Regions from separate parts of the Amphibacillus xylanus NBRC 15112 genome, predicted to be linked through region 1. Evidence: a T-box and tRNA genes for the amino acid it is inferred to sense, from the RefSeq annotation. Region 1 holds a T-box; the other holds one or more tRNA genes.
What was found. The T-box of region 1 lies ahead of thrS (threonine--tRNA ligase). A T-box ahead of a tRNA ligase gene usually reads a tRNA of that ligase, here a tRNA-Thr.
Positions count from the first base shown of each region.

Region 2: it has a tRNA-Thr gene. The T-box ahead of thrS (threonine--tRNA ligase) is inferred to sense a tRNA for this amino acid. The anticodon was not compared.

Region 1 covers NC_018704.1:996,182-1,008,396, reverse strand. Annotated here, with positions in the region: gene AXY_RS04955 (ABC transporter ATP-binding protein) at 1-397, shown strand, start outside; gene AXY_RS04950 (M42 family metallopeptidase) at 481-1,557, opposite strand; gene dut (dUTP diphosphatase) at 2,432-2,878, opposite strand; gene AXY_RS04940 (VTT domain-containing protein) at 2,951-3,517, opposite strand; gene AXY_RS04935 (DUF1294 domain-containing protein) at 3,591-3,845, opposite strand; gene rplT (50S ribosomal protein L20) at 3,926-4,285, opposite strand; gene rpmI (50S ribosomal protein L35) at 4,328-4,522, opposite strand; gene infC (translation initiation factor IF-3) at 4,556-5,059, opposite strand; ribosomal protein L20 leader region at 5,233-5,361, opposite strand; gene AXY_RS12255 (hypothetical protein) at 5,405-5,743, opposite strand; gene thrS (threonine--tRNA ligase) at 5,851-7,800, opposite strand; T-box leader at 7,868-8,095, opposite strand; gene ytxC (sporulation protein YtxC) at 8,153-8,953, opposite strand; gene dnaI (primosomal protein DnaI) at 9,091-10,020, opposite strand; gene AXY_RS04895 (replication initiation and membrane attachment family protein) at 10,043-11,368, opposite strand; gene nrdR (transcriptional regulator NrdR) at 11,431-11,901, opposite strand; gene AXY_RS04885 (hypothetical protein) at 11,924-12,215, opposite strand, start outside.
Region 2 covers NC_018704.1:88,836-101,050, reverse strand. Annotated here, with positions in the region: rRNA gene AXY_RS00525 (16S ribosomal RNA) at 1-1,187, opposite strand, end outside; tRNA gene AXY_RS00520 (tRNA-Ala) at 1,291-1,366, opposite strand; tRNA gene AXY_RS00515 (tRNA-Pro) at 1,391-1,467, opposite strand; tRNA gene AXY_RS00510 (tRNA-Arg) at 1,472-1,548, opposite strand; tRNA gene AXY_RS00505 (tRNA-Leu) at 1,552-1,640, opposite strand; tRNA gene AXY_RS00500 (tRNA-Gly) at 1,686-1,760, opposite strand; tRNA gene AXY_RS00495 (tRNA-Leu) at 1,779-1,863, opposite strand; tRNA gene AXY_RS00490 (tRNA-Lys) at 1,871-1,946, opposite strand; tRNA gene AXY_RS00485 (tRNA-Thr) at 1,968-2,043, opposite strand; tRNA gene AXY_RS00480 (tRNA-Val) at 2,047-2,122, opposite strand; rRNA gene rrf (5S ribosomal RNA) at 2,127-2,239, opposite strand; rRNA gene AXY_RS00470 (23S ribosomal RNA) at 2,428-5,350, opposite strand; rRNA gene AXY_RS00465 (16S ribosomal RNA) at 5,745-7,314, opposite strand; gene lysS (lysine--tRNA ligase) at 7,714-9,195, opposite strand; gene AXY_RS00455 (helix-turn-helix domain-containing protein) at 9,345-9,557, opposite strand; gene folK (2-amino-4-hydroxy-6-hydroxymethyldihydropteridine diphosphokinase) at 9,509-10,039, opposite strand; gene folB (dihydroneopterin aldolase) at 10,032-10,403, opposite strand; gene folP (dihydropteroate synthase) at 10,404-11,177, opposite strand; gene cysK (cysteine synthase A) at 11,393-12,215, opposite strand, start outside.

The sequences.
Region 1 (12,215 bases):
CCCTGAGTTTACGGTGCTTGAGAATGTCTTAATGCCATATCGAATCAAGCATAATAAAGTGACGAAAGAAGCGCTAGAGTTGGCTGATGAATTAATTGAAACAGTTGGATTAACAAAAGTTAAACATAATAAAGCAACAGATTTGTCTGGTGGCCAACAGCAAAGAGCCGCAATCGCCCGCTCTCTAATTAACCGTCCTAAAATCATTTTAGGTGATGAGCCCACTGGTAACCTTGATACAGAAACAACTAAAATCGTTTTTAATTTATTGAAGAAAATCAACGAAGAGTTTAAGTCAACTTTTATCTTAATCACCCACGATCAAAAGGTTGCTCAGCTCGCTGATCGGATCATTGATATTAAAGACGGAAGAATAAATATGGATATTATGAATTAATTAGTGATTTTTTAACTAATCAATGAAAAAACCCTGATAAGAGGCATTCGCAAAAGCCTTTTTATCAGGGTTTTATTTACTAATTAATCAAATGTTATTTTGTGTACTGTATCTTTGTCTAATTGCTTAATAACTTCTACAATTAGTTTCACTGTATTGTCAAAGTCATCTTCATGAATAATGCCAGCATGTGAATGAATATATCTTGTTGCGATACCAATTGATAACGCTGGTACACCATTTGCTGTTAGGTGAATTGAACCACTATCTGTTCCACCTGCAGCAATTGATGCATACTGATATGGAATGTTATTATCATCAGCAGTTTTAATGACAAAATCTCTTAATCCCTTATGCGAAACCATTGATGCATCATAGATGATGATTTGTGGACCTTTACCAATCTTACCATCGGCATCATTTGGCGAAATTCCTGGTGTATCTCCAGCAATTCCTGTATCAACTGCAATTCCAATATCTGGTTCGATCATGTTTGTCGAAGTTTTAGCTCCACGTAAACCAACTTCTTCTTGAACAGTTCCTACACCGTAAACAACGTTTGGATGATCTACGTCTTTCAATTGTTTTAGTACTTCAATTGCAATCGCACAACCTACTCGGTTATCCCACGCTTTTGCAAGTAATAGTTTTTCGTTTTTCATTGGTTGGAATTCGAAGTAAGGAACGACAGAGTCACCTGGTCTAACGCCGAATGATTCTGCTTCTTCTTTACTTGTTGCACCAATATCGATGAACATATCTTTAATTTCATATGGCTTTCTACGAGCTTCAGCTGGCATAATATGTGGTGGTTTTGAACCAATCACACCTACAATATCTCCTTTTTGCGTACAAACAGTTACACGTTGAGCGAGCATTACTTGGCTCCACCAACCACCGATTGTTTGGAAATAAAGGAAACCGTTATCGTCAATTCGAGTGACCATCAGTCCGATTTCATCTAAGTGACCAGCAACCATCACTTTAGGGCCATCCTCTTGACCTACTTTTTTAGCAATTAAGCTTCCTAAATGATCTGTAAAAACTTCAGTCGCATAAGGTTCAATATATTTTTTCATAACCTCACGCGCTTCTTTTTCATTACCTGAAATACCTTTAGCTTCAGTTAATTCTTTAAACATTGTTAATTTTTCATTCATTATGTATGACCTCCTCCTCATGATATTATAACGGACTTTTCTGAATATTGACAGTGAGGAGTTTTATGTTTTTTTGCATTGTTATTAGCAGCGACCTTGACATTTTGTAGGCGTGTCTATATTTTTGAGGTATCTTAAACGTTTTTGCATATTTTTAAGCAAAATGTTTAAGATTCTGGCGTTATCTTTGATGTTTGTGACTTTTTTTAGGCAAAACGTTTACGATTAGGGCTTAATCCTTAACGTTTGCGACTTTTTTTTGGTAAAACATTAACGATTAGGGCTTAATCTTCATCGTTTGCGACTTTTTTATAGCTAAACGTTTACGATTAGGGCTTAATCCTTAACGTTTGCGACTTTTTTTTGGTAAAACATTAACGATTAGGGCTTAATCTTCATCGTTTGCGACTTTTTTATGGCAAAACATTAACGATTAGGTTTAATCCTTAACGTTTGCGACTTTTTTTTGATAAAACATTAACGATTGGAGCATAATCTTCAATCTTTGCGACTTTTTTATGGTAAAACATTAACGATTGGAGCATAATCTTTAACGTTTAAAACTTTTTTTGGAAAAACATTAACGATTAGGGCTTAATCTTTAACGTTTAAAACTTTTTTTAGACAAAACATTAACGATTAGTGCTTAATCTTCATCGTTTGCGACTTTTTATAGACTAAACGTTTACGATTAATGCATAATCTTTAACCTTTTCGAATCTCTTTAGACCTAACTTTAATGATTAGCGCATTTTCTTCAACATTTTCAGCAATTTTTAAACTAAACATTAAAGATAGCCATTATCTGATAAACAAAAAAGACGAGCTGAGCTAGTTTGCTAGTCGTCTTGTGCTAATAAATTTTTCAGAACGATTATTTAGTTCCTGTTTTGCCTGATGAGCCGAATCCGCCTTGATCTCGATCTGTTTTAGATAGATCGCTTGTTTCAACTAGTTCAACTTTAAGGACTGGAGCGATCACCATTTGGGCAATTCTCATATGTTTTTCAATCTTAAACTCTTCTTTACCATGATTGATTAAGATCACTTTGATTTCGCCACGGTAACCTTCGTCGATTGTTCCAGGACTATTTAACACAGTAATTGAGTGTTTTAAAGCTAAGCCGCTTCTAGGTCTAATCTGTGCTTCTGTCCCTTTAGGTAATTCAATTTGTAAGCCTGTTCTTACTAATGCTGATTCTCCTGGGTTAATGATTTGCTCTTCAATAGAAAATAAATCAAGACCAGCATCACCTTCGTTTGCACGATATGGTAATTTTGCATCTTCGTGTATCAAATTAATTAACAATTTATACTCCATCTATATCCCTCATTCTTAGTAAATCTATCTGCTGTTTTTTATATAAAATTAAGTAATAAATATGTTACCCGATCATCTCAAAAATTCACGTACGCTAACACGTTCGGTTTTTTTCCGTGAGATAAATAATAATAAAGTCGTTAAGCTGGCCAATAAGATTAACGATACAAGCGGTGAAAAATTAATTACTGATTGACCGATTGTTGTATAAACAACCGACATTGGTATTACCGTATAAAATGATGCACTGACATACGATTGAAAGTCATCGGTCGATTCGTATAGTAAAAATGATAACAAATGATAATGAATAAACGGTATTAATCTTAAGATTGTAATTTGACCGACTGTTAATTGTTTGTCATTTGTTTTTATTTTTGATTTCATTTTCATTAGTCGATTAGTTAGGAAGGGCATTTTTTTCGCCATTGCATAAAAAATAATACTAGATAATAATAACCCAATAATAGATAGGATGATGCCAGGAATGATACCAAATATCATTCCACCTGCGATACAAATTGCAATAACAGGTATGAAAAATATTGATCGAACGCCATGAAGAACAATAAACAATAACGGTGCAATTAATATATGCGTATTACGTAAAAATTCAATATATTGTTCGATTTGGTCCATTTCATTTTGGCCTCCTCTCCCTTTCGGTTATATTTATGAAAAACGCTTATCGTTTATGATCAGTTAAAGATTATTATAGCATAATTAAGGTCAATGCTTGAATTAAAATCAATAACGGAATGCCTATTTTAAATGATAAGTGTTTTGTTTTATGACGAAAAAGCTTCATTCCAATATATGTACCAACTGAACCTCCGAGTAAGCTAATGAGCCATATGTTCATTTCAGGGATGCGCCACTGATTATTTCTCGCCCGTGACTTATCCACCTTCATAATGATTAAACTGCATAGATTGATGATGATAAGCAACATATATATTTTTTTCATTTCAATCCTCATTTTTACGATCATTTTTTTATAAAAATAAAAGAGTTGTCTCTTAGATAAGAAAACAACTCTTAAGTTTATTATTTATTTAATGCTGCTTTAGCTTGCTCCGTTAATTGTGTGAATGCAGCTGCATCAGAAACAGCTAGTTCTGCAAGCATCTTACGGTTTACTTCAATACCTGCTAATTTCAAACCGTGCATTAGACGGCTATATGAAATATCGTTTAGACGTGCAGCAGCATTAATACGTGCGATCCATAATTTACGGAAGTCGCGTTTTCTCTGCTTACGGTCACGATATGCGTATTGACCTGATTTCCATACTTGTTGTTTTGCTACTTTAAATAGACTATGTTTTGAACCATAGTAACCTTTAGCTAATTTTAATATACGTTTACGACGCTTGCGTGTAACTGTTCCACCTTTAACACGTGCCATAATAATTCCCTCCTATATATAACCAAAAACCAATCTTCAGTATTATCTTGGTAACATTTGATCAATGCGCTTTTGATCGCCTTTAGAAACGAGCGCATTTTTACGTAGTTTTCTTTTTTGTTTTTGTGATTTATTTGCAAACAAGTGACTTGTATAACCTTGAGCACGTTTTAGCTTTCCAGAAGCTGTTCTTTTAAAACGTTTTTGTGTGCCCTTGTGTGTTTTCATTTTTGGCATAGTTGTTCCTCCTTAAAAACATCAAAATAAAACTTATTTATCATTTGTTGGTGCAAGCATTAAGAACATGCTGCGACCTTCCATTTTCGGCTTTTGTTCAACAGTTGAAATGTCATTACATGCTTCAGCCATACGCTCTAGCACATCACGTCCAAGATCTTTGTGCGTGATTGCTCGTCCTCTGAATCGGATTGATACTTTAACTTTATCTCCCTTTTCCAAGAACTTGCGTGCATTACGAAGTTTTGTATTAAAGTCATGATCTTCAATACCAGGACTTAAACGAACTTCTTTAATGTTAATAACTTTTTGCTTCTTGCGTGCTTCTCTATCTTTCTTCTGTTGTTCAAAGCGATATTTTCCGTAGTCCATGATGCGACATACAGGTGGCTTAGCGTTTGGTGCAACTAATACAAGATCTAAGTTACGAGTTGCAGCAATCTCTAAAGCCTCTTGACGAGATTTAACACCTAGTTGATCCCCATTTGAATCAATTAAACGAACTTCACGTGCACGAATCCCCTCATTAACGTTCATTTCTTTGCTAATAGCCATTCACCTCCGAGAATATTTAAAACGTGTGATGATTGACAAAAATTTAAAGTGTAGTCATCCGACCATTTAAGTGTGATTCTCTGATAAAATAAGCATATTTACGTCACGGTTTGTTTCATGTCGAAACATGCTATCCTCTCTTATTTGAATAAAATCAAATAAAAAAAGTGTCGGTACCAATGCACCCACACTTATCCTGTTTAATCAGAATAACGACTGTTAAATAACCTGGCAACTACTTGATGTGTCGAACAGGCGAGAAGCGGGTGCCTCTACTTGTCAATTGATCATATTTAAATTTCACACTAGATTATCTTAACACTCTATTTAATGATTGTCAAGGTTTTTTAAAGGACGTTCATAAATAAAATAAGAGTATAGACGATAGGCAATTGGAATTAAACTTGCAAAAAACAGAATCGCCATACTTTCAAAAAACACAAGACTGATAATAGCAAGGATAACACACAATATAGTAGTAATATTTGAATAAAGTCCGTTAATTGGAACACCTGATAGGATAAAGCCTCGACTACCTTTTAAGTGATCGACAAAACAATCTTCATGGTAAGCGACAACTGGTAAAAATAGCGTCGTTGTCACAAGGTCTTCACCTGATTCTACAACACCATTACACTTTTCACAAATGACTTTAGTGTTTTTCATCAAATTCCCTCCACTCCCAATTAGTTATAGTATAACATACGTAAAACAGAGGGACAACAAACAAACAAAATAGAACCGCCCTTAATCAAGGGCAGTTCCACTTAAATTTAATTATTTCTTGATTTTGTTTCAATTTCTTCTTTAACCATTGCGATAAAAGCATCAAGGCTTAAGGTTTCTGATTTTTTCTTACCATAGCGACGAACATTAACAGCACCAGCTTCTACCTCATTATCACCAACAACTAAAGCGAATGGTAATTTCTCAGTTTGCGCTTCGCGAATTTTGTAACCCATCTTTTCATCACGTAAGTCAACCTCAACACGCATCCCCGCCATGCGAAGTGCATCTTCAACCTTCTTCGCATAGTCAGCATGGGCTTCATTGGAAACAGGAATAATGCGTGCTTGAACAGGTGCTAACCATGTTGGGAAAGCTCCCTTATACTCTTCAATTAAGAAAGCAACGAAACGTTCCATCGTTCCTACAATTCCACGGTGAATAACAACTGGTCTGTGTTCTTGACCATCCTCACCAATATATGATAAGTCAAAGCGTTCTGCAGCCTGGTAGTCTAGTTGAACTGTTGATAATGTTTCATCTTTACCTAGCGCAGTTTTTACTTGTACATCAAGCTTCGGACCATAGAATGCCGCTTCTCCTACAGCTTCAACATACTCCAAATTCATTTCTTCCATTGTCTCTTTTAATGTTGCTTGTGCCATTTCCCACATTTCATCATTATCGATATATTTCTCTTTATCTTCTGGGTCACGATATGATAAACGGAAGTAGAAGTCTTCAATGCCAAAGTCACGATAAACATTTTGAACAAGCTCTACAACTCGAATAAATTCTTCTTTCAACTGATCTGGTCTAGCAAAAATATGTGCATCATTTAAAGTCATCGCACGTACACGTTGTAAACCTGCAAGTGCACCTGACATTTCATGACGGTGCATCATACCAAGTTCAGCAATTCTAACTGGTAAATGACGGTAGCTGTACAGTTGATTTTTGTATACCATCATATGGTGTGGACAGTTCATTGGACGAAGCACAAGATCTTCGTTATCCATTTCTAATGTTGGGAACATATCATCTTTATAGTGATCCCAGTGTCCACTTGTTTTATATAGCTCTACACTACCTAAAACAGGTGTATAAACGTGATCATAGCCTAGTTTTTCTTCAATATCAACGATATAGCGCTCAATAATACGGCGAATTGTAGCTCCTTTTGGTAACCAAATTGGTAATCCTTGACCTACTTTTTGTGATACAGTAAATAGACCTAATTCTTTACCTAATTTACGATGGTCACGCTCTTTAGCCTCTTCACGTAAGCGCAAGTATTCATCTAAATCAGCCTGTTTATTAAAGACTGTTCCATAAATACGCTGAAGCATTTTGTTATTACTATCTCCACGCCAGTACGCACCTGAAATACTCAATAGCTTAAATACTTTGATTTTGCTCGTTGATGGGACGTGTACACCACGGCAAAGGTCGAAAAATTCACCTTGCTCATAAATCGTTACTGTCTCATCTTCTGGAATAGCTTCAAGTAGTTCTAGCTTTAAGTTATCGCCTTCATCACGATAAAGTCTCTCCGCTTCAGCACGGCTCACTTCAACTCGTCTAATTTCAAGATTTTCATCAATAATACGTTGCATTTCTTTTTCAATCTTAGGTAAATCTTCTGGTGTTAATGATTGGTCTAAATCAAAATCATAATAAAAACCATCCTCAATTGTTGGACCTACACCAAGTTTGACATCATGGCCATACAAGCGTTTAATCGCTTGTGCCATTACGTGGGCTGCTGAGTGACGCATGATTTCTAAGCCCTCAGGTTGTTTATTTGTAATAATCGCGATTTCACCATCTCCTGGTAGTGGTGTTTTTAAATCGTAATACACTTGGTCCAGTGTTACTGCTAAAGCTTGCTTTCTTAAACCTGGAGAAATTGATTGTGCAATGTCTTCTCCTGTTGTTCCTTTTGGAAACGCCTTTTGTGCTCCGTCAGGAAATGTAATTAAAATTTGATTTTCCATTCTGTGTACGCTCCTTTATTTATAAAAATCTGTGCAATAAAAAAAGCCTATCTCTCTGCGTCATACGCAAAGGGACAAGCATTAACTCGTGGTTCCACCCTCGTTCCCAAACAAAGTCATACCATTGTTTGGCTCATAGGCTCTGTAACGTAGAGTGACGCCATTTTCTACTATTATGTTCAAAAATGGAGTTCAAAGGTGGTAACTATTAGTAGATTGAACAGGAAGATTTCAGCACGACTTCCCTCTCTTTTGAACATCAGACTAATAATCATGTCCTTATCATAACTTATCGTTATCAAATTATGCTTTAGATTATAAAGGTTTAATTATGAAAAATCAAGTCAAACTATTAAGTTTGATTTTCAAACGGAAATGTGTGATTGTGAATCATGACTAGACGTTCATCAAATATGTTTTGAAGTGATATAAGTACAGGATCCGTTTCATTGTCTGGATAAACTAATATTTGTCTTGGATTAAGTGCCAGAAAAGGACTGAGCTTCTGTTCGTTTTGAGCAAATTGGTAGATATGAATGGGTGTTTCTAATACTTTTCGATTTAGTTCTTCTTTTGTGTAATAATGCCCATTTTCATGATAAATATCTCCTTCACCATTTCTCCACTTAACAAAACAAAGTGGTCCCTTATCTCGTGCCCTCACGTACTCCCTAAGCGATTCTAAAAATACTTGGTAACGTTCTTCTTGTTTCTTTTCATCAATCGACCGTGCTACGACTTCCTCTAACAACCAACCTGCTTGCTCAAAAAATATATGCTTTTGTTTATCATAGTAGAAGAATGATTGATCTGGATCAACAGTAAAGTACTGTTGCATTGTTGCTCTTAAGTCTGATAAGAAAGTTACATCTCGATATTGGTCAGTTAAGAGCATTTGTGCTGCAAAGGATAAAATTGCATTCATTTCATCAAAATCATAATAAAAATATTGATTGATCAAAATCTCGATAAGCATCGGTTTTAGATCAACAGAATAAAACATTTGGGTTAACATCTGACTCGTTTTATCATGATCCTGATCAAGAATTTCTAACTTTTGATCATCTAGTACTCGCCACATTCGCTGCTCTTTAATCAGCTTGTCTTTAAACATCGTTAGGTCAAGTTCATGATCAAATTTAATTTTCACCATTTAATCACATCCATCTCTTCTAACACTGTTATATTGTATGGATGTTATTTTAAAAAAATGATTAAATATCGGTTGATATTAAAATAGGTGGACGAGATTAACGAATCCCCCACCTATTAACTAAATAAAATCTAAGCTTATCGTTGACTTTCACCATTAATTTCAACAGGAATACTTAATTGATGAATCCGTTCAATAATTCTTCCTGCTTTAACCTGTTCAATGTCACCTCTTGTAGTTGTTGAAAGATGTTTTTCGAGTTGGCTGAGTGAATAATTTGAACTGAAGAATGTTGGTAATCCTTCCATCATGCGATATTGTAAAATTGAGCCTAATACTTCATCTCTAAACCAAGCAGAAATTGACTCTGCACCAATATCATCTAACATCAAAACTGATACCTTTTTGAATTGATCAATCTTTTCACTAATTGAATCATCTTTAATCGATGATTTAATTTCTCGGACAAATTCAGGCATGTAAATTAACATCGATTCAATCCCACGATCCGCTAATTCATTTGCAATGGCGCCGAGGAAGTATGTTTTTCCAACGCCGAAGGGACCGTAGAAATACAGCCCTTTTTGAGGAAGCTTCTCACCAGCTTCATTTAAAAACCTTGATATCTCAACAATTGCTCGGTGTCTTGCTGAATCATTACCGTGAATGTTTGCAATTGAGGCGTGGAGAATATCTTTAGGCATATATAAGCTTTTGATAAGTGATGCTCTCTCTTGCTGTGCTTCTCTAATTATCGTATATTTACATTTTTCATAGCTAACATGGATATGCTTCCCGTCCACTTCTAATCGTGGTTTGTAGCCTGGTAAAATATTGTTTGAACATCCATTTTCCGGACAATTAGTACAATCCTTATTTTGTGATTGATATTCGTACAGTTTAATTAATTGTCGATCAATTGATTCCTGATCCAATTGAGGATTAGCTTGCAGGATTTGCTGAATTTCTGGATCATTGATTATATCAGTACGCATTTTTTGATAAACGTCTTGAAATGACGCATTGTCCTTCATCCACTTCTTTAAAGATGCTTGTATGGATTCCACGGCTTATTCACCTCTACTCAGTTTAGTTTTTATTTTTGAAAGATTGTAAAATTTGATCAATATCTGCTGTAACTTCGGCTGGTTGACTATCTTCTTTTTTCTTACGATTCTTAAACCATTCAGGCACGACTTCTTGACTCTTTCGTCTTTGACCATAGTTTGTTTGTTTTTTCTGATCCCATTGTTGGTATTTATTATTTTCTGATTTTGCTAAAGTCATCGCTTGTTGGACTGTTTTAACATTTTTCCGTGACCAATGACTTGCGATTTTCTCTAAATAGGAACGAGTTAATTTCATATCTGTTTTAAGCATTACGTAATGAATCAAAACATTCATAACGCCCGGCTCAAGTCCTTGTGCATCCATAATATTAGCAATCATTTTTAGATCTTGTTGAGATGCTTGACGACCACTGGATAAATCTTCTAACAATTCTTTTGGACTAATTGTCTCCATTCGTTCAACAAATAAATCTCTTTTTGATTTCTTCGGTTCTTGATCAGTCGTCTTAATTCGTTCTCTCTGATTAACGATATTCACTTGTTGTGCAGGCAATGTTTCAACTAAATCGAGACAGGCATTCTTAAATTCTTCACGATTTAAATCATGCTGACTCGTAAGCGCCCATTGGATTGCTTTATCGAGTTGCGTTGTCGATAACTGATAAAGCCCGCCCATTTGCTCTATTAATTTAATATTGTCATCAGTTAAAATTCTTTCTACTGGTAACATTCGATCAGCTAGGCTCTTCTCTAGCCACTTCCAGTCAATGTTATGATGCTGAACATTAGGCTCTGCTTGTGTTTCTTCTTCTTGATTAATTTTTACAAATGATTGTGCTGCACCGTCATATTTAAACACATCAGAGAATTGAGCTGTTACGTTTTTGCCTAGCTGATTTTTATCTTGAACTTCAAAAATTGAACTAACAGATTCTTTAATTGCCTGATATTTAATTCGGCCAATTTGATGACGTAATAATTGCGTTAATAAATCATGCTTTAAAAATTGTTTAACTTTAAGTGGTTCATTTAATTGATAGTGATAAATCGAACCGTGCTCCAGTTCATGTTTATATGTATGAATCAAGCCAATTGCCTCACATTTTAACCGAGCTTGATAGATGACTGTCAATGGTCGATCTAGTAGTTGCATTAAATGATGGTGGCTATGCTTTTGATTCGCTTGAATAAGATGATATAAAGTAACGTAAAGCGCCGTTGCATCCACACCAATAATCGGTTGATACAATTGATAGAGTGCTTGATAGTGATCATCTGTAATTGAACACTGGTTAATAATTGTGAAATGATCAGAGGGGAGTATTTTCCCAATTGATTGGTGCATGGTATGCCTCCTTTATTAATGTTGACTCTATTATAGCACAAAGAAAAAAGAGCCTATATGGCTCATTTATCTTTTTTATTCGAATAATTCATAATTTCTTTTAGTTCATCTAAAAAGACATTAATGTCTTTAAATTGGCGATAGACAGATGCAAAACGAACATAAGCAACTTCGTCAATTTGAGCCAAATGATCCATTACAAGCTCTCCGACATCTTTACTTTCTACCTCAGCAGAGCCTCTACTACGTAATTCTCTCTCGACATCTATAGCCAGTTGTTTTAATTGTTCATGAGATACTGGTCTTTTCTCACAAGCTTTAATTAAGCCTCGAATTAACTTCTCACGACTAAACGCCTCTCTAACGCCTTCTTTCTTCACGACGATTAATGGCATTTCTTCAATGCGTTCAAAAGTTGTAAATCGATAGCTACACTCTTCACATTCACGACGTCTTCGAATCGCGTCCCCTTCTTCAATTGGACGAGAATCTAAAACACGGGTATTCTTATTTTGACAGGTTGGACAGCGCATATTCTTTCATTCCCACCTTTAATTAATAGATTTGTTCTTGTTGATCTAGTTCTTGTAATTCTTTTGATAAAGCTTTATATAGTTTAGGGATTAAATTATGACTAAACCCTAAGTCAAATAGGCCGCCTTCTGTCGTAATTGAAAAGTCTACTGCAGTTCTATACGGCTTGACCATAATGATGGTAACAATAATAAAGGCACGTCGCTTGCCTTTATAGTTAATACTAATTTCACCATGTTTTTCTGATTCTGAGTTAATTTCGCAATTTGGAAGTTGTCTAAAATAGCGAAGTACTGTATCAAATGCTTTATCT
Region 2 (12,215 bases), 910 kb from region 1:
GGCAGTCAACTTAGAGTGCCCAACTGAATGCTGGCAACTAAGTTCAAGGGTTGCGCTCGTTGCGGGACTTAACCCAACATCTCACGACACGAGCTGACGACAACCATGCACCACCTGTCACCGCTGTCCCCGAAGGGAAAGCTATGTCTCCATAGCGGTCAGCGGGATGTCAAGACCTGGTAAGGTTCTTCGCGTTGCTTCGAATTAAACCACATGCTCCACCGCTTGTGCGGGTCCCCGTCAATTCTTTTGAGTTTCAGCCTTGCGGCCGTACTCCCCAGGCGGAGTGCTTAATGCGTTAACGCCAGCACTAAGGGGCGGAAACCCCCTAACACCTAGCACTCATCGTTTACGGCGTGGACTACCAGGGTATCTAATCCTGTTCGCTACCCACGCTTTCGCGCCTCAGCGTCAGTTACAGACCAGAGAGTCGCCTTCGCCACTGGTGTTCCTCCACATCTCTACGCATTTCACCGCTACACGTGGAATTCCACTCTCCTCTTCTGTCCTCAAGTTCTCCAGTTTCCAATGACCGCTTGCGGTTGAGCCGCAAGATTTCACATCAGACTTAAAGAACCGCCTGCGCGCGCTTTACGCCCAATAATTCCGGACAACGCTTGCCCCCTACGTATTACCGCGGCTGCTGGCACGTAGTTAGCCGGGGCTTTCTCGTTAGGTACCGTCAAGGTACCACCCTATTCGAATGGTACGTGTTCTTCCCTAACAACAGAACTTTACGATCCGAAGACCTTCTTCGTTCACGCGGCGTTGCTCCGTCAGACTTTCGTCCATTGCGGAAGATTCCCTACTGCTGCCTCCCGTAGGAGTCTGGGCCGTGTCTCAGTCCCAGTGTGGCCGATCACCCTCTCAGGTCGGCTACGCATCGTTGCCTTGGTGAGCTTTTATCTCACCAACTAGCTAATGCGCCGCGGGCCCATCTATAAGTGATAGCTTGCGCCATCTTTTATCCTCTTGTCAGGAGACAAAAGGTTTTATCCGGTATTAGCTCACGTTTCCGTAAGTTATCCCAGTCTTATAGGCAGGTTGCCCACGTGTTACTCACCCATCCGCCGCTCGATCCATTAAACGTCACTCCGAAGAGATCTGTTTAATTTCACGCGCTCGACTTGCATGTATTAGGCACGCCGCCAGCGTTCATCCTGAGCCAAGATCAAACTCTCAATAAAATTGATAGAGTTACGATTAACTCAATTTTGAAGCACTAGCTTCTTCTTACTTGTTTTTCTTAACATCTTTCGTTGTTTGGATTCAGTTTTCAAAGAACAAAAATGGTGGAGCCTAGCGGGATCGAACCGCTGACCTCCTGCGTGCAAGGCAGGCGCTCTCCCAGCTGAGCTAAGGCCCCACAATTAAAAATTATTGTGTTAAATGGTCGGGAAGACAGGATTCGAACCTGCGACCCCTTGGTCCCAAACCAAGTGCTCTACCAAGCTGAGCTACTTCCCGTAAATGGCGCGCCCGAGAGGAGTCGAACCCCTAACCTCTTGATCCGTAGTCAAGCACTCTATCCAATTGAGCTACGGGCGCTTATGGTGCCGAGGACCGGAATCGAACCGGTACGGTAGTTACCTACCGCAGGATTTTAAGTCCTGTGCGTCTGCCAGTTCCGCCACCCCGGCAAGGATATGTTTTTAATCACCTGGCAAACTAAATGATTAAATCCTTGGAGCGGAAGACGGGATTCGAACCCGCGACCCCCACCTTGGCAAGGTGGTGTTCTACCACTGAACTACTTCCGCGTATATATTAAATTATTTTGGTGCGGGTGAAGGGATTTGAACCCCCACGTCGTAAGACACTAGATCCTAAGTCTAGCGCGTCTGCCAGTTCCGCCACACCCGCGTGTGGATGGTGAGCCATGAAGGATTCGAACCTTCGACCCTCTGATTAAAAGTCAGATGCTCTACCGACTGAGCTAATGGCTCATCTATAATGAGTTGTTAGAATGGTGCCGGCCAGAGGACTTGAACCCCCAACCTACTGATTACAAGTCAGTTGCTCTACCAATTGAGCTAGGCCGGCATATGGTGGAGGATGCAGGGCTCGAACCTGCGACCCCCTGCTTGTAAGGCAGGTGCTCTCCCAGCTGAGCTAATCCTCCGTATGCTTGGCGACGTCCTACTCTCGCAGGCAAAAACCAACTACCATCGGCGCTGAAGAGCTTAACTTCTGTGTTCGGTATGGGAACAGGTGTGACCTCTTCGCTATTGTCACCAGACATATTATTTTCAAGGACAAGATATATTATATTCACTTTTCCGAATAAAAGCAAGTGTTTTTTAAAAGTTTTTTTAAAAGTTTCTTCTTCTATTCACTTCGTGAAAATATATCCTGAAAACTAGATAAGAAATGCACCTGACAAGTGTCATCAAATTCAATGCTGAACAGTCGCTTTCGCTTTTTGTTTTAGTTAAGTCCTCGATCGATTAGTATTCGTCAGCTTCACATGTCACCATGCTTCCACCTCGAACCTATCTACCTCATCGTCTCTGAGGGATCTTACTCTAAAAGATGGGAAGTCTCATCTTGAGGGAGGCTTCATGCTTAGATGCTTTCAGCACTTATCCTTTCCATACGTAGCTACCCAGCCATGCTCCTGGCGGAACAACTGGTGCACCAGCGGTATGTCCATCCCGGTCCTCTCGTACTAAGGACAGCTCCTCTCAAACTTCCAAACGCCCACGACGGATAGGGACCGAACTGTCTCACGACGTTCTGAACCCAGCTCGCGTACCGCTTTAATGGGCGAACAGCCCAACCCTTGGGACCGACTACAGCCCCAGGATGCGATGAGCCGACATCGAGGTGCCAAACCTCCCCGTCGATGTGGACTCTTGGGGGAGATAAGCCTGTTATCCCCGGGGTAGCTTTTATCCGTTGAGCGATGGCCCTTCCATGCGGAACCACCGGATCACTAAGCCCGACTTTCGTCCCTGCTCGACTTGTAGGTCTCGCAGTCAAGCTCCCTTCTGCCTTTACACTCTATGAATGATTTCCAACCATTCTGAGGGAACCTTTGGGCGCCTCCGTTACTCTTTAGGAGGCGACCGCCCCAGTCAAACTGCCTGCCTGACACTGTCTCCGAACCGGATAACGGTCCTGGGTTAGAAGGTCAACACCATCAGGGTGGTATCCCACCGGCGCCTCCACGTAAGCTAGCGCTCACGCTTCTTTGGCTCCCACCTATCCTGTACAAATGGCATCAACATTCAATATCAAGCTACAGTAAAGCTCCACGGGGTCTTTCCGTCCTGTCGCGGGTAATGCGCATTTTCACGCATAGTATAATTTCACCGGGTCTCTCGTTGAGACAGTGCCCAAGTCGTTGCACCTTTCGTGCGGGTCGGAACTTACCCGACAAGGAATTTCGCTACCTTAGGACCGTTATAGTTACGGCCGCCGTTCACTGGGGCTTCAGTTCAACGCTTCGTACCAAAGGTACTAACGCATTCCCTTAACCTTCCAGCACCGGGCAGGTGTCAGCCCCTATACTTCGCCTTGCGGCTTCGCAGAGACCTGTGTTTTTGCTAAACAGTCGCTTGGGCCTTTTCACTGCGGCTTCTTCTAAAAGAAGCACCCCTTCTCCCGAAGTTACGGGGTCATTTTGCCGAGTTCCTTAACGAGAGTTCTCCCGCTCACCTTAGAATTCTCATCTCGCCTACCTGTGTCGGTTTGCGGTACAGGCACCTGTGTCCTGGCTAGAGGCTTTTCTTGGCAGTGTGGAATCAGAAACTTCGGTACTATATTTCCCTCCCCATCACAGCTCATGATTAATATCAGACGGATTTGCCTATCTGACTCACTCACTGATTGGGCGTGCATTTCCATCAGCACGCTTTTCTTATCCTCCTGCGTCCCCCCTTCGCTCGTAACGGTCACGAGGTGGTACAGGAATATCAACCTGTCATCCATCGCCTACGCCCTTCGGCCTCGGCTTAGGTCCTGACTAACCCTGAGTGGACGAGCCTTCCTCAGGAAACCTTAGGCATTCGGTGAAGAAGATTCTCACTTCTTTTTCGCTACTCATACCGGCATTCTCACTTCTAAGCGCTCCACCAGTCCTCTCGGTCTGACTTCTCTGCACTTACAACGCTCTCCTACCATTGATCGAAGATCAATCCGTAGCTTCGGTGATACGTTTAGCCCCGGTACATTTTCGGCGCAGCGTCACTCGACCAGTGAGCTATTACGCACTCTTTAAATGGTGGCTGCTTCTAAGCCAACATCCTGGTTGTCTGTGCAACGCCACATCCTTTTCCACTTAACGTATACTTTGGGACCTTAGCTGACGGTCTGGGTTGTTTCCCTCTCGACTATGAACCTTATCACCCATAGTCTGACTCCCAAGTCTATATCTCTGGCATTCGGAGTTTGACTGAATTCGGTAACCCGATGAGGGCCCCTAGTTCAATCAGTGCTCTACCTCCAGGATACGTATCTTGAGGCTAGCCCTAAAGCTATTTCGGAGAGAACCAGCTATCTCCGTGTTCGATTGGCTTTTCACCCCTACCCACACCTCATCCCCGCATTTTTCAACATACGTGGGTTCGGGCCTCCAGTCAGTGTTACCTGACCTTCACCCTGGACATGGGTAGATCACACGGTTTCGGGTCTACGACCTTCTACTATATTCGCCCGTTTCAGACTCGCTTTCGCTGCGGCTTCACCTTTTCTGGTTTAACCTTGCAGAAAATCGTAACTCGCCGGTCCATTCTACAAAAGGTACGCCGTCACCCATTAACGGGCTCCGACTACTTGTAAGCACACGGTTTCAGGTACTATTTCACTCCCCTCCCGGGGTGCTTTTCACCTTTCCCTCACGGTACTGGTTCACTATCGGTCACTAGGGAGTATTTAGCCTTGGGAGATGGTCCTCCCGGATTCCAACGGAATTTCACGTGTTCCGTCGTACTCAGGATACACATCGGAGGTGATGATCTTTCCACTACAGGGCTGTTACCTTGTATCGCGGACCTTTCCAGATCGCTTCGTGTAAATCGTCACTTTGTAACTCCTAATGATGTGTCCTACAACCCCAGTAAGCAAGCTTACTGGTTTGGGCTAATTCCGTTTCGCTCGCCGCTACTCAGGAAATCGCTTTTGCTTTCTCTTCCTCTGGGTACTTAGATGTTTCAGTTCCCCAGGTCTGCCTCATTTAACCTATGGATTCAGTTAAATGTACTACTCCATTACGAGTAGTGGGTTCCCCCATTCGGAAATTCCCGGATCAATGCTTACGTACAGCTCCCCGAGACATATCGGTGTTTGTCCCGTCCTTCGTCGGCTCCTAGTGCCAAGGCATCCACCGTGCGCTCTTTCTTACTTAACTAAAGTTGAACTTTTTATTGCTTCACAGTAAAAAAGACTTTTGGTCTTACTTTGTTTAAAAGTTTGATTTGATGTCTTGTCATACAGCTCGTGTTCAATCCTCATCAATAAGGAATGTTCACTTACTGTTTATTCTTATCTAGTTTTCAAGGTACAATTTTTTAGAGAGTTTTTGATCTCTCAAAACTGAACCAAACAACTGAATTGTTAAGTCAGCCCATAGGGCTGTTCCTATGATGTCCAGCTTAGTCATCCAACGACTAGTAAACTTCCTTCACCTCCGTACGATAAGTCAACATCAACTCACTTGCGTTCGTTGTGTTTCCTTTATCTCCTTCGGTTCAGTCCAGTTTATACGTCGTTAAACAGATGCCTTCGCCTTTCATTATCCTTAGAAAGGAGGTGATCCAGCCGCACCTTCCGATACGGCTACCTTGTTACGACTTCACCCCAATCATTGGCCCCACCTTCGGCGGCTGGCTCGCTAAAAGCGTTACCTCACCGACTTCGGGTGTTGCTAACTCTCGTGGTGTGACGGGCGGTGTGTACAAGACCCGGGAACGTATTCACCGCGGCATTCTGATCCGCGATTACTAGCGATTCCGGCTTCATGTAGGCGAGTTGCAGCCTACAATCCGAACTGAAAATGGTTTTATGGGATTGGCTCCACCTCGCGGTTTCGCAGCCCTTTGTACCATCCATTGTAGCACGTGTGTAGCCCAGGTCATAAGGGGCATGATGATTTGACGTCATCCCAACCTTCCTCCGGTTTGTCACCGGCAGTCAACTTAGAGTGCCCAACTGAATGCTGGCAACTAAGTTCAAGGGTTGCGCTCGTTGCGGGACTTAACCCAACATCTCACGACACGAGCTGACGACAACCATGCACCACCTGTCACCGCTGTCCCCGAAGGGAAAGCTATGTCTCCATAGCGGTCAGCGGGATGTCAAGACCTGGTAAGGTTCTTCGCGTTGCTTCGAATTAAACCACATGCTCCACCGCTTGTGCGGGTCCCCGTCAATTCTTTTGAGTTTCAGCCTTGCGGCCGTACTCCCCAGGCGGAGTGCTTAATGCGTTAACGCCAGCACTAAGGGGCGGAAACCCCCTAACACCTAGCACTCATCGTTTACGGCGTGGACTACCAGGGTATCTAATCCTGTTCGCTACCCACGCTTTCGCGCCTCAGCGTCAGTTACAGACCAGAGAGTCGCCTTCGCCACTGGTGTTCCTCCACATCTCTACGCATTTCACCGCTACACGTGGAATTCCACTCTCCTCTTCTGTCCTCAAGTTCTCCAGTTTCCAATGACCGCTTGCGGTTGAGCCGCAAGATTTCACATCAGACTTAAAGAACCGCCTGCGCGCGCTTTACGCCCAATAATTCCGGACAACGCTTGCCCCCTACGTATTACCGCGGCTGCTGGCACGTAGTTAGCCGGGGCTTTCTCGTTAGGTACCGTCAAGGTACCACCCTATTCGAATGGTACGTGTTCTTCCCTAACAACAGAACTTTACGATCCGAAGACCTTCTTCGTTCACGCGGCGTTGCTCCGTCAGACTTTCGTCCATTGCGGAAGATTCCCTACTGCTGCCTCCCGTAGGAGTCTGGGCCGTGTCTCAGTCCCAGTGTGGCCGATCACCCTCTCAGGTCGGCTACGCATCGTTGCCTTGGTGAGCTTTTATCTCACCAACTAGCTAATGCGCCGCGGGCCCATCTATAAGTGATAGCTTGCGCCATCTTTTATCCTCTTGTCAGGAGACAAAAGGTTTTATCCGGTATTAGCTCACGTTTCCGTAAGTTATCCCAGTCTTATAGGCAGGTTGCCCACGTGTTACTCACCCATCCGCCGCTCGATCCATTAAACGTCACTCCGAAGAGATCTGTTTAATTTCACGCGCTCGACTTGCATGTATTAGGCACGCCGCCAGCGTTCATCCTGAGCCAAGATCAAACTCTCAATAAAATTGATAGAGTTACGATTAACTCAATTTTGAAGCACTAGCTTCTTCTTACTTATTTTTTCTTAACATCTTTCGTTGTTTGGATTCAGTTTTCAAAGATCAATTGTTACTGCCTTCGTTTGCGACAGCTTTTATATTATATACTGACTGCCGTTCAAATGTCAACAACTTTTTTAAAAAACTTTTTTAATTTTTGCTGACCAATTTTGGCGACTTGATTAATATAACACGATAATTTCACTTCGTCAACACTTTTTTAAAAATAAAATAAGTTCCTATTTGTAATTAGATTTATGAGTGTAGCGCCATGGCCTCTTTCATTATCTTCCCCTTACAATAGGAACTTATTACTCAAATTTCAAATTTACTAAAATAATTATATATTTATAGAAGAACTTATCTTATTTACTTTTCATTTGTGGGAAAAGTAATACATCACGTATAGATGGTGAGTTCGTTAATAACATTACTAAGCGGTCAATACCTATACCTAATCCACCTGTTGGTGGCATACCATATTCAAGTGCTTCTAAGAAGTCCTCATCCATTTCATGTGCTTCGTCGTTTCCTTGCTCTCTTTCTTTAACTTGCGCTTCGAATCTCTGTCTTTGATCAATTGGGTCGTTTAATTCAGAGAACGCATTCGCATGTTCACGACGAACAATAAACAATTCGAAACGATCAGTGAAACGTTCATCCTCTTTATTCTTTTTAGCTAAAGGTGATATTTCAACAGGGTGTCCATATACAAATGTTGGTTGCACCAAATGTTCTTCAACTTTTTGCTCGAAGAATTCATTGACAATGTGTCCGAATGTCATCATTTCATTAATTTCTACATTATGTTTTTTCGCTAGAGCTCTTGCTTCATCATCTGTCATCTTCGGCCAGAAATCTACGCCGGTAAATTCTTTTATAATATCAACCATGTGGACTCTCTTCCAACCTGGTTTTAATTCAATCATATCATCTCCGTACTGAACTGTAGTAGAGCCTGTTACTTCCTCTGCAATATGAGCGACCATATTTTCAACTAAACTCATGATATCTTCATAATCGGCATATGCTTGGTAAAGTTCAATCATTGTAAATTCAGGATTGTGTCTCGTTGATACACCTTCATTTCTAAAGACTCGCCCAATCTCATAAACACGTTCCATTCCACCAACAACTAAACGCTTCAAGTGTAACTCGATCGCTATACGCATATAAAGATCAATATCAAGTGTATTGTGATGTGTGATAAACGGTCTAGCAGATGCTCCACCCGGGATATTGTGCATCATCGGTGTTTCTACTTCTAAGAAACCAGCATTATCTAGGTAACGGCGCATTGATTGAATAATCTTGCTTCGCATAATAAAAGTTTCCTTGCTGTCGTGATTTGTAATTAAATCAAGGTATCTTTGACGATAGCGTTGCTCTACATCTTTTAATCCGTGGAATTTTTCAGGCAACGGTCGTAAGGATTTTGTCAACATAGTGAAAGAAGTTACTTTCACTGATAATTCTCCTACGTTCGTTTTGAACAATTCACCTGATACACCAATTATATCTCCTAAGTCCGCTGTATTAAATAGCTCATAAGCGTCTTCCCCGATTTCATCTTTACGAACATATATTTGAATCTGTCCACTAAAATCTTGGATATGAGAGAAACCTACTTTTCCTTTTCCACGTTTAGTCATAATCCGTCCAGCGATTGTAACGTTTACCGCCTTCTCTTCAAGTTCCTCTTTTGACAGCTCGTTATATTGTTCTACTAGCTCATTTGCCATATGGGTACGTTCAAATTTATCTCCAAAAGGATCGATCCCTTTAGCGAGCATATCATTCATTTTATTTCTTCTAACCCGCATATGCTCATTTAATTCTTCTGACATAATTTCTTCACTCCGATTCTAGATTATCTTCTTATATAATATTGTTCATTAGTTTACCATAGCATACCATCATTATCTAACCTTTTTAACTAATTAAAATATGGCTAATTTTACTAATTGCGTTAACAAGGGATCGTCAATTATGGTTTTCATTTTTCATGAGGTGGTTCAAGTTCCACAAGAGGTACACCAAGAGTCTCAACTGTTCTTTCTAAAAATTCCTTAGTTGGTTTTCGCTTTCCACGTTCAATTTCCCCAACAATAGATAATGAAACGCCTATTGCATCTGAGAATTCAACCTGAGTATAGCCTTTTAACTTTCGGTAAGCTTTGATCCGTCTTCCCCATCTTTCTTGATCCATTTAACGACACCTCTTTTTTCTTCATTTGTGATTAGTGATAATTGCTCGGTTACAGTTTTATTAATTGTAGGAATCACCAAATTCGGATTCACTTCAACTAATGGAACTAATACAAATGCTCTAACGTGCATACGAGGATGAGGTATAACTAATTGATTCATCATTATATTTTCTTGATTATATAGCAAAATGTCAAGGTCAATTGTCCGTGGTCCCCATCTTACTTCACGTTTTCTTCCTAATTTCCGTTCGATCATCTGGCATTCTTCTAACAATTCAACGGCTGAACAGTTCGTTTCGATCTCAATCACTTGATTCAAAAACTTTTCTTGATCCTCAAATCCTACTGGATCAGTCTCATAAATACTCGATAATTTAACAATAGAAGTCTGTTTAATTTGCTCAATTTCATTAATAGCTTGTTCTAAAAATTCATTTCGCGGATTAATATTCGATCCTAATGCAATATAAGCCTTATTCATAGTCTGTTTTCTCCCGGTAAATTTCAACAGCAACTGACTGATAATGTCCTGCGATTGGCGGATTAGGTTTAATCACTTTAACTTTACATGCACAGAGTTTGTCATATTGCGTAATAAGCTCAGAGGCAATTTTTTCAGCTAGAGCCTCAATTAACGCAACCGGCTTTCCTTCTACAATCTCTTTCACCTTTTGATAAACTTCACCATAATGAATTGAGTCAGTTACTTGGTCAGACACTCCTGCTTTTTTTAAATCTAAAAGTAATTCTAGATCAACCATAAAAGTTTGCCCCAACTCATTTTCTTCTTTTAGAACACCATGATAACCATAGAATGCTAATTGATTCAAATATATTTTATCCAATTACTTGTCACCCTTCCCAACCAGCGCATCTGTCATTTTAGCAATACGCGCATTCATCAAGACATTATGTACACGGACAATATCGGCACCTTTCGTAATGCCGTATCCTGTTATCGCACCAGTTCCTTCATCTCTCTCACCTATCGGCAGGTCTAACACGTGACCAATGACTCTCTTTCTAGACACACCCAATAGTAATGGGTAGCCCATTGCTTTAAAGCGATCCAAATGACGTATTACTTCCAGGTTCTCATCCATACTTTTAGCAAAACCAACGCCTGGATCCAAAATAATTTGATTGTCTTTAACGCCATTTGCTTTTGCAATCGCGATACTTTCTCGGAGATCGCGTTCCATATCAGCGATTAAGTCGTTATAGATCGCTTCCTCTCGATTATGCATTAATATAATTGGCACATTATATTCTGCTGCTACTTTAGCTATATCGGGATCATACTTCGCTCCCCAAATATCGTTAATAATTGAAGCGCCTGCCTCAATGGCAGCCTTTGCAGTTTCAGCTTTAAATGTATCAATAGATATCGGAGTAGATAACGTTCGGTTAATTGCTTCAATAGCAGGAACAACTCTATTTATTTCATCCGCTATACTCACTGGTGTATAGCCTGGCCTTGTCGACTCTCCCCCAATATCAATAATATCAGCACCATCAGCTACCATTTTTTTCGCCTGTTCAACTGCTCGATTCACATGATTATATTTACCACCATCAGAGAATGAATCAGGTGTTACATTTAAAATTCCCATAATCATCGTTTTATCTTTAAAGTTTAAAAGTCCATTTTTCGTTACAATTGATTGGTTCAAATTTATTCACCCTTATGTTTTTATTTCATTTTAACACCATTTATCGGCAATTAGCAGCTTTTTTAGACGGTTTTATATTAATATCTTCTCACTATATCATAACATTATTTTACATAAAAAAAGCAACTCCCGAAAGAAAATTGAGAGTTGCTTCAAAAACATTAATCTTCAAATTGATAAAGTGGAGTAGATAAATAGCGCTCCCCATTACTTGGTATAATCGCTAGAACTTTCTTTCCTTTACCAAGTGACTTTGCAACCTGTTTAGCCGCATATAATGCAGCCCCTGAAGAGACTCCACCTAATAACCCTTCAAGTCTAGCCACTTCACGTGATGTTTCATATGCTTGATCATTTGTTACTGTAATAATTTCATCATAAATATCTGTGTCTAATACTTTAGGAATAAAACCAGCACCAATTCCTTGAATCTTATGAGAGCCAGGTTCTTTTCCTGATAATACTGCTGAGTCTGTCGGCTCAACTGCATATAATTTAATATCCTTATACTTTTCCTTCAATACTTTTCCAGCACCAGTAATTGTACCACCCGTTCCAATACCAGCAACAAAAGCATCCAGTTGATCACCCATTTGCTCAACAATTTCTTTTCCTGTTGTTCTTTCGTGAACAAGTGGGTTGGCAAAGTTTTCGAACTGTTGAGGCATAAAGTAGCCTTTCTCTTCACTTAATTCTTTCGCCTTTTTAATAGCTGCATTCATTCCACCTGATCCTGGTGTTAAAATGAGCTCTGCGCCATAAGCACGTAATAAATTTCTTCGTTCTAAACTCATAGTATCCGGCATAACTAAAATTGCACGATACCCTTTTATAGCAGCGACCATGGCAATTCCTATTCCGGTGTTTCCACTTGTTGGTTCAATAATTGTTGAATTCTCATTTAAATATCCTGCTTCTTCAGCTGCTTCGATCATCGCTAATGCAATACGGTCTTTAACTGAGCTGCCTGGATTCATATACTCA